2 regions of the Sorangium sp. So ce131 genome follow, and region 2 is predicted to be linked to the other one. Evidence: riboswitches for the same ligand, from Rfam matches in the RefSeq annotation. Region 2 holds a riboswitch; the other holds the start of a gene.

Region 1 (3,400 bases), 1.1 Mb from region 2:
CGGAGATCGGCGCCCCCGACGACGCGGTCGTCGTTCTGCTCGATCTGGTCGCCGTGGACGGGGTCCTCGCTGAAGAACGTGAAGTTCGAGTACAGCGTGAACCGGTACCGGACGAGGTAGGCCAGCGCGTTGAGCTCGGCGTCGCCCCACGCCGCCGTGTAGGCGAGCGAGGCCGCGTGCCGCTCGGTCGCGCCTCCCTCGGTCGGGTCGATCGATCCGAAACGATCGAGGCACGGCTGCCCGAACGCGGACGGCGGCGGGTTCACGGCGCCTTGCTCGCCCTCGCCGCACACGGCGCGCGCGGGGATCTGGCCGGATCCGTTCCACGTCGACGCGTAGGACATCCAGGTCGCCTGGAGCTTGCCGGCGCGGCCGACGTCGTGGGTCGCCTTCACGTACACGTTGAGCCGCTTGAGCCGCTCCGGGCTGACGAAAGGCCCGTCGTTGCCGTAGAGCTCCGCCGCGATCACCGCGCGGAGGTCGTCGCCGAGCTCCGGCGACGCGATCGCGAGCCCGCGCAGGATCCCGTAGTGTCCCACGCTGAGCTGCGCGTGGCTCTCGTCGAGCTTCTCGGCGAAGCGGAGGTTGACGGCGCCGGCGGTGCCGAAGTCGCCGATGTTCGCGTAATAGGGCCCTTTGTACCCGTCGAGGCCGGTGACGAGCTCCGGGATCAGGAAATAGAGATCCGTGAAGCCGTGGCCGTGGCCGTGGCTGACCATGTTGACGGGCACGCCGTCGGCGAAGAAAGCGACGTCGGTCCCGTGATCCGCGTCGAACCCGCGGAGAAAGTACTGGTTCGCCTTGCCGCCGCCGGCGTGCTGCACGGCGAAGAGCCCGGGGACGGCCTCGATGATGTCGCCCGGCCGCAGCCTCGGCCGCAGCTCGAGCTCCCGGTGCCCGACGGAGACGCGCGACGCGGCCTCGCTGCCGGGCTTCTCCGCCTCCACGGTGACCTCGATCGCGCCGCCGCGATGGTCCTCGCCCTCGCCGCCGGCGGCCGGCGTGCCCGAGGCGAGCTCCGGGGGGGCCTCGCCGCCGGCGGCGCGGGCCGCCTCCGCGGGCGCCGGGGCCGCCTCCGCGGGCGCCGAGGCCGCCTCCGCGGGCGCCGAGGCCGCCGCCGAAGGCACGGGAGCCGCCGCCGGGAGCGCGGGAGCCGCCGCCGGGAGCGCGCCCTCGGCGCTCGCGTGCCGCGCGGCGACGGCGGTGGATAAGGCGGCAAGCAGAGCAAATGGCAGTTGGTGCCCGTGACCCTTCGCGATCGTCCCGCGCGGCATACGCGCCTCCTTCGCTGCAATGGTTCCGAGCGGCCCTTGGCCGCTCGCGCCGGATCCGCGAAGGAGAAAGCCAGTCCATGCGCGACGCGCCGGACCGACCTCTCGCCCCCGCGGGCGACCGAAAGGCCACGCGGGGGGCGGGTCGGAATCCGGGACGTGCGCAGTCGCTGCGGCGGCTCGGACCTAACCGCCTCCCGCGAGGCTCCCAGGTCGAACCGGCGATGGATGTCTCCCCGTCGCCGGGCGCTGGCAGGTCTTCGGGCTTCGCGAGCGCTCCGGCGTGGCCGGCTCCCTACTGTCCACCGCTTCCCAGCCCTCGAGGGGCCAGTGCTCGTCGTGGAGGTCGTTCTCGCTTACCGCTGCGGGGCAGCCCCGGATTCTCACCGGGTTCCCTATTCAGCCTGGGCGAGGGCCCAGGCACCAGCACGGCGCGCACCCTATTGCAGGGCCCGCTCGCATGTCAACCGATCGCTGGACTGGAATGGAGGCCCGCCGGCGCCCGGGGCCGGGCGCGCGGCGGGTGAGGAGGCGAGGAGGCGAGGAGGCGAGACGCGCGCGTCGCCGCGGCGAGGTCGCCGCGGCGCCCGCGGTCAGTTCGTGAACCGGACGTTGTCCACGTAGTACGGCCCCGAGCCGACGTTCACGTTCAGCTCGATCGTCACCGAGACGTCGCTCGGCTTCGGCGTCGAGTTCAGCGCGGTCACGGTGGGCGCGGCGAGCGTGTACGTGACCGTCGAGAAGTCGTTCTGGGTGAGGGAGTTCAGGTTGGTGGTCCCGACGAACTGGTTGTGGATGCCGCGGGACGGGATCGAGATCAGCACCACCACGGTGCCGAGCCAGGAGGGGTTCGGCTGCACGGGCGAGGTGAACAAGTCGACATTGAGCTTGTTGCCCACCGGCGCGAGGCTCGCGGTGCTGAACGCCGCGCTCTTCACCTGGTTCCACGAGTTCGTCGTGGCGATCCGGAGCGACCGGCGGCCCTCGGTCACCCAGCCCGTGGCGAGCGAGAGCGAGGCCTGGGTCGAGGTCCACGCGCCCGTCTTCTCGAAGCCGAGGACCGGATTGCCGTTGAGGAAGTCGGTCATCACCTTCTCGCGGAACGGGAGGAACTTCTCGGTGACGAGGTTCGACAGCCGGAATCGCGTCCTGCTCGGGTCGTCGGGGATCTGCTCCGTCTCCTCGGAGGTGTGGGTGAAGACGAGGTTGTTGAAGGGAATCGGCGAGGAGAGGCCCACCTCGACGTTCCCGTCGTCGGTGCCGGTCTTCGTCAGATGGCACCCCGAGCAGGAGACGGTCTGAGCGCGGGCCAGGAGCTGATCCGGCGTGAGCGGGCTGCCGATGGCGGTCAGCTTCTGCTGGATGTTCGTCCTGAAGGTCGACGCGCCGCTGCCGAGCGCGAGCCGGTAGTTGTTCTGGTCGGTGATCAGCAGGGCCTCGCCGGCGCCGTACGCGGCCGGCACGAGCGACGGATAGTCGAACCGGTTGATGTCCCCCGAGGAGGCGAGCGACTCGACCGCGTTGTTCACGAACCAGGTCCGGAAGCTGGCCGCTCGAGGATCGGTCGACGTGGGGTCGAAGAGCGGCGCGGCCGGGTTGTCGTCGACGTGGTTCGGGATCGCGAGCAGCTGGCACGCTCCGCCGGAGCAGGGGCGCGCGAGCTTGAACTCCCGGAGCGCCCAGTCGTCCTGGATGGCGGGGGGGAACCGGAGGAAGTCGTTGACGCGGATCTGCCCGCTGTTCGCGGCGAAGTGGTTGATGTGGAGGACGGGCGCGAACCCGGGCAGCCCGTCGAAATAGAAGCTCTTCAGCGCGGTCGCCCGATCCTGGACGCTCAGCGCAGGATCCGACAGGTCGCGCCAGAACTCGACGACGGGGCGGCACCCCTCGAGGCCCAGGCTCGGGCTCGGGTTGGGCAGCCGGGACTCGAAGATGATGAAGTTGCGCATGCCCCCGTTGAAGAGCTGGTGGCCCGACGCCCGCGCGAACACGACGCGGTACTCGCCGCAATCGGCGCCTCCCGGGTCCGCGAGGTCGAAGCGGTTCACGAGCGTCGTGGCCATGTACGCCGCGTCGTTCGGCGGCGCCGCGAACGGGTCGTTGTCGGCCTCGTCGCCGACGACCCGGCT
Region 2 (3,400 bases):
GGGTGAGCAGGAGCGCGAGCGCCGCCGCGATCCCGCCGATCCACGCGGGCGGCGCGAAGGCGCGGAGGATCGCGCCCGCGGTCATGCCCTGGAGCCGGAGGGCCGCGCACGCGACGAGCAGCAGCGCGGCGGGGGTCCTCGTCGAGCGCGCGCCGGCGGCGACGCAGCACGCGGCCACGGCGGCGCCGAGGCGGAGCCGCGGATCCACGTCGCGGAGGCGCGCGGCGAGGTCAATCGGCACGGCATCCCTGGGCGCCGGCCTTGCCGGCGGGCTGGTCCGCGCGCTCGACGAAGAGCACGCGCGAGAAGTAGCCGAGGGCGAAGCCGGCGAAGAGCCCGGCCCAGAGGAACGCGAACAGCAGGAGATCGCCCTCGAGGCCGGCGAAGAGCGGCCCCGTGTCGTTTCGCCCCGCGCCCTCGGCGACGCGGCGGACCACGGCCTCGTCGACGCCCTCCCAGGTGGCGCTGCCGCACGCGGCGAGCGAGAGCGCCGCGCCGAGCCGGAGCGCCGCGGCGAGCGCGGGCGCGGCGAGCCCAGCCAGCCTGCAGAGGGCGAGCGCGGGCGCGGCGAGCGCGCGCGGCCTGCAGAGGGCGAGCGCGGGCGACCGGCGCAGGGCGAGCCGCCGCATCACGGCGCCCCGGCGGCGAGGGGCACGACCCGGAGCCGCTCCAGGATGTCGGGCCGCCGGGTGCGCAGGAAGACGAGCGCCCCGGCGGTCATGACGCCCTCGAGCAGCCCGAGCGGCAGCTGGGTCGGCACGAAGGCGAGGGCGACGCCCGCGAACATGGTCTTCACCGACCCTTCGCCCGCGAGCCCGAGGGCGAGCTCGAGCGCCGTGGTCGCGTACGTGGCCCAGTCCGACGTCACGCCGGCGAGGAACCCGGCGACCCAGAGGCTCGCGCCGCAGCGCTGCGCGGCGCGGAACGCGAGGTACCCGGCGAACGCGCCCGCGATGCCCATCGACGCGACGTCGGCGCCGAGGGTGGTGAGCCCGCCGTGCGCGAGGAAGAGGGCCTGGAGGAGGAGCGCCACCACGGTGACGAGCACGGTCATGCGGGGGCCGATGAGGATGGCGGCGAGCCCGGTGCCGCACGGGTGGGAGCAGGTCCCCGCGGTCGGCACCGGCACGGGCATACACGAGATGGCGAACACGGCGGCGGCGACGAGGCCGACGAACGGCTTGTAAAAGGCGTCGCGCTGCGTGCGCTGCCGGAGCGCGTGGAGGGCGGCCGCGACGAACGGCAGGGCGATCGCGTTCCAGACCGCGCACCAGCCGAGCGGCAGGACCCCTTCCGCGAGGTGCATCGCGGCCGCGGGCCTGGGCGCTACGAGCGCCGCCAGGAACACGGCGAGGACGAACACAGGGCGGCCGGGGAGACCGGCTTCGGCGCTTCGGGTGAAATCCGCACCCGGACGCCACGATGACGTGCGCAAGCTGCACCTCGTGGGGACTCGGGTAGGTCTCCCGGCTCATGGGTTCAGGGGGCCTGTTCGGGCTCCCGGCGCTGCGTCCACCTTCCCAGGCCTCTTGTCGCGAGGCCCAGTGGTTCTCGGAAGCAGCTCCCCATTCACGGTGGCGGCACCGCGCCGGTCTCACACCGGCTTCCCTGTTATGCCCCTGAGGGCACCCGAGGAATCGATTGTCAGGTGCGCCTGGGTAGGCCCGTTTCGAGCGCGGCGTCAAGGAGGTCGCGTCGCGGCCGCGGCCGCGGCGGACGGCGGACGGCGGACGGCGCTGCCGGGTCGCTCTCTCGCCGGCCGAGGCGTCGAGGCCACGACGCCGCGCGCCCTCCCGCCGCGTCCGTCGCGCGAGCGGCAGCGCCTCGCGCGCCGTTCGTCCGACGTGCCGCCGCCCGTCGCGGGTGTCGTGGCGCCCCGCCTGCGGCGTGCCCTCGCGCGTCGCAGGCGCCCGCCGGCGGCCTCGCCGCTGCCGGGCAGGGCGCGCGCCTGCTGCGCATCAGCCGACCAGGAGGCTGCCGTGACGTGATGCGCGACAGGGCAAGTCACCGAGGTGCGCCCGCTGCACGCCGCGTCGACCGATGAGAATGATCTGGCGAGCGATCTCTGCTTCCGTCGGCTCCGTGCGAACAAGCGGCCGGAGGCAGTAAAATCGACCCAGACACATGACGTCGAGGAGCGCTCGAATTGCCTGTGCCCTCTGCGTCCGCTGTGTCCGCCGTGCGGTGTTTGTAAAACGCTCTTTACTTCGGCGTCACGTCGACGTGCTCGCGCCCTGCGCCTACCGTGCGGCGCACACAGTAGGAGGTTCGCCGTGCGCACGACCGCGCCGGCCGCGCGCTTCTCGCGACAGTGTGTTTCGTTCGTCCTGACTCTTTACTCACGTGCTCGGGTGTTCCGTGCCTCGGCCGCCCCGCGCCGCGCGCTGCGCAGGACGGGTACGGGTGGCGTTCTCTTTTCTCGTCCCGGAATCGAAGAGCCTGCCGTGCCGCGCGCGGATTCCGCACATCGATGGATCCATATGCCCGGCTCGGACGTGTTTCCCGCGAAATCGGGCGTGCCCGAGCCGCTGTGCGCGCAGCGCTCAGCGCGGGGGAGCGCTGCGCTCGTCACGTGCGCAGCCCTTGCACTTTGTTATCGACAACGCGCCGCTGGGTGCCACACTCGGGTTACTGCGTGCGCGCCGGTGCTGCCCCCCAGCCCGGAGCGCATGTGGTCTTCCTTGTAGCACCGCGGTGGACACTTCGTTTCTCCGGCGCGGTCACCCACCGTGCACATGCCGGTCCCCCCTCCGGCATGTTGCGCGGTCTTTTTTGTTTTGCCGTCGGGCGCGTCCCCGTTCACTTCCCGGTGAACGTGGCCTGCGATTTCGCCAGGAACGCCTTCATTCCATTCTTCTGATCTTCGCTGCCGAAGAGCGCGGCGAACGCCTGGGCTTCCAGCTCGTTGGCGGCGGTGAGGTCGAGGTTCTCGCCCCGCAGGAGGACACGTTTGGCGGCGGCGACGGCGAGCGGCCCGCGCGAGGCGATCTTGAGCGCGGTCTCGCGGGCGCGCGCGACGAGCTCCGACGCCGGGAAGACCGCGTTGACGAGCCCGAACGAGAGCGCCTGCTCGGCGGTGATCATATCTCCCGAATAGATGAGCTCGCGCGCGCGGCCCGGGCCGACCCGTCGCAGCAGTCGCTGGGTGCCGCCGAACCCTGGAATGACGCCCAGGTTCACCTCGGGCTGGCCGAGCTTGGCGCCTTCGGCTGCGTAGATGAAATCGCACGCGAGGGCGAGCTCGCAGCCTCCGCCGAGCGCGAAGCCGTTCACGGCGGCGATGACCGGGAACGGCGCGGTCTCGATGAGCTCCGCGAGCCGGTGGCCCGCCTCGGCGAACCGCTTCGCGGCGATGCTGTTCATCGAGGCCATCTCGGCGATATCGGCGCCCGCGACGAAG

The links. Region 2 has a riboswitch for cobalamin ahead of WMF43_RS02365 (energy-coupling factor ABC transporter permease). Riboswitches for the same ligand answer to the same signal wherever they lie in the genome.
Region 1: linked by a shared signal. The riboswitch ahead of WMF43_RS06140 (TonB-dependent receptor) and the one ahead of WMF43_RS02365 (energy-coupling factor ABC transporter permease) in region 2 are both predicted to bind cobalamin.

Annotation. Positions count from the first base shown of each region.
Region 1 covers NZ_CP150455.1:1,688,355-1,691,754, forward strand. Annotated here, with positions in the region: gene WMF43_RS06140 (TonB-dependent receptor) at 1-1,127, opposite strand, end outside; cobalamin riboswitch at 1,506-1,714, opposite strand; gene WMF43_RS06145 (hypothetical protein) at 1,865-3,400, opposite strand, start outside.
Region 2 covers NZ_CP150455.1:618,520-621,919, forward strand. Annotated here, with positions in the region: gene WMF43_RS02355 (CbiQ family ECF transporter T component) at 1-241, opposite strand, end outside; gene WMF43_RS02360 (hypothetical protein) at 231-629, opposite strand; gene WMF43_RS02365 (energy-coupling factor ABC transporter permease) at 629-1,306, opposite strand; cobalamin riboswitch at 1,440-1,648, opposite strand; gene WMF43_RS02370 (enoyl-CoA hydratase/isomerase family protein) at 2,800-3,400, opposite strand, start outside.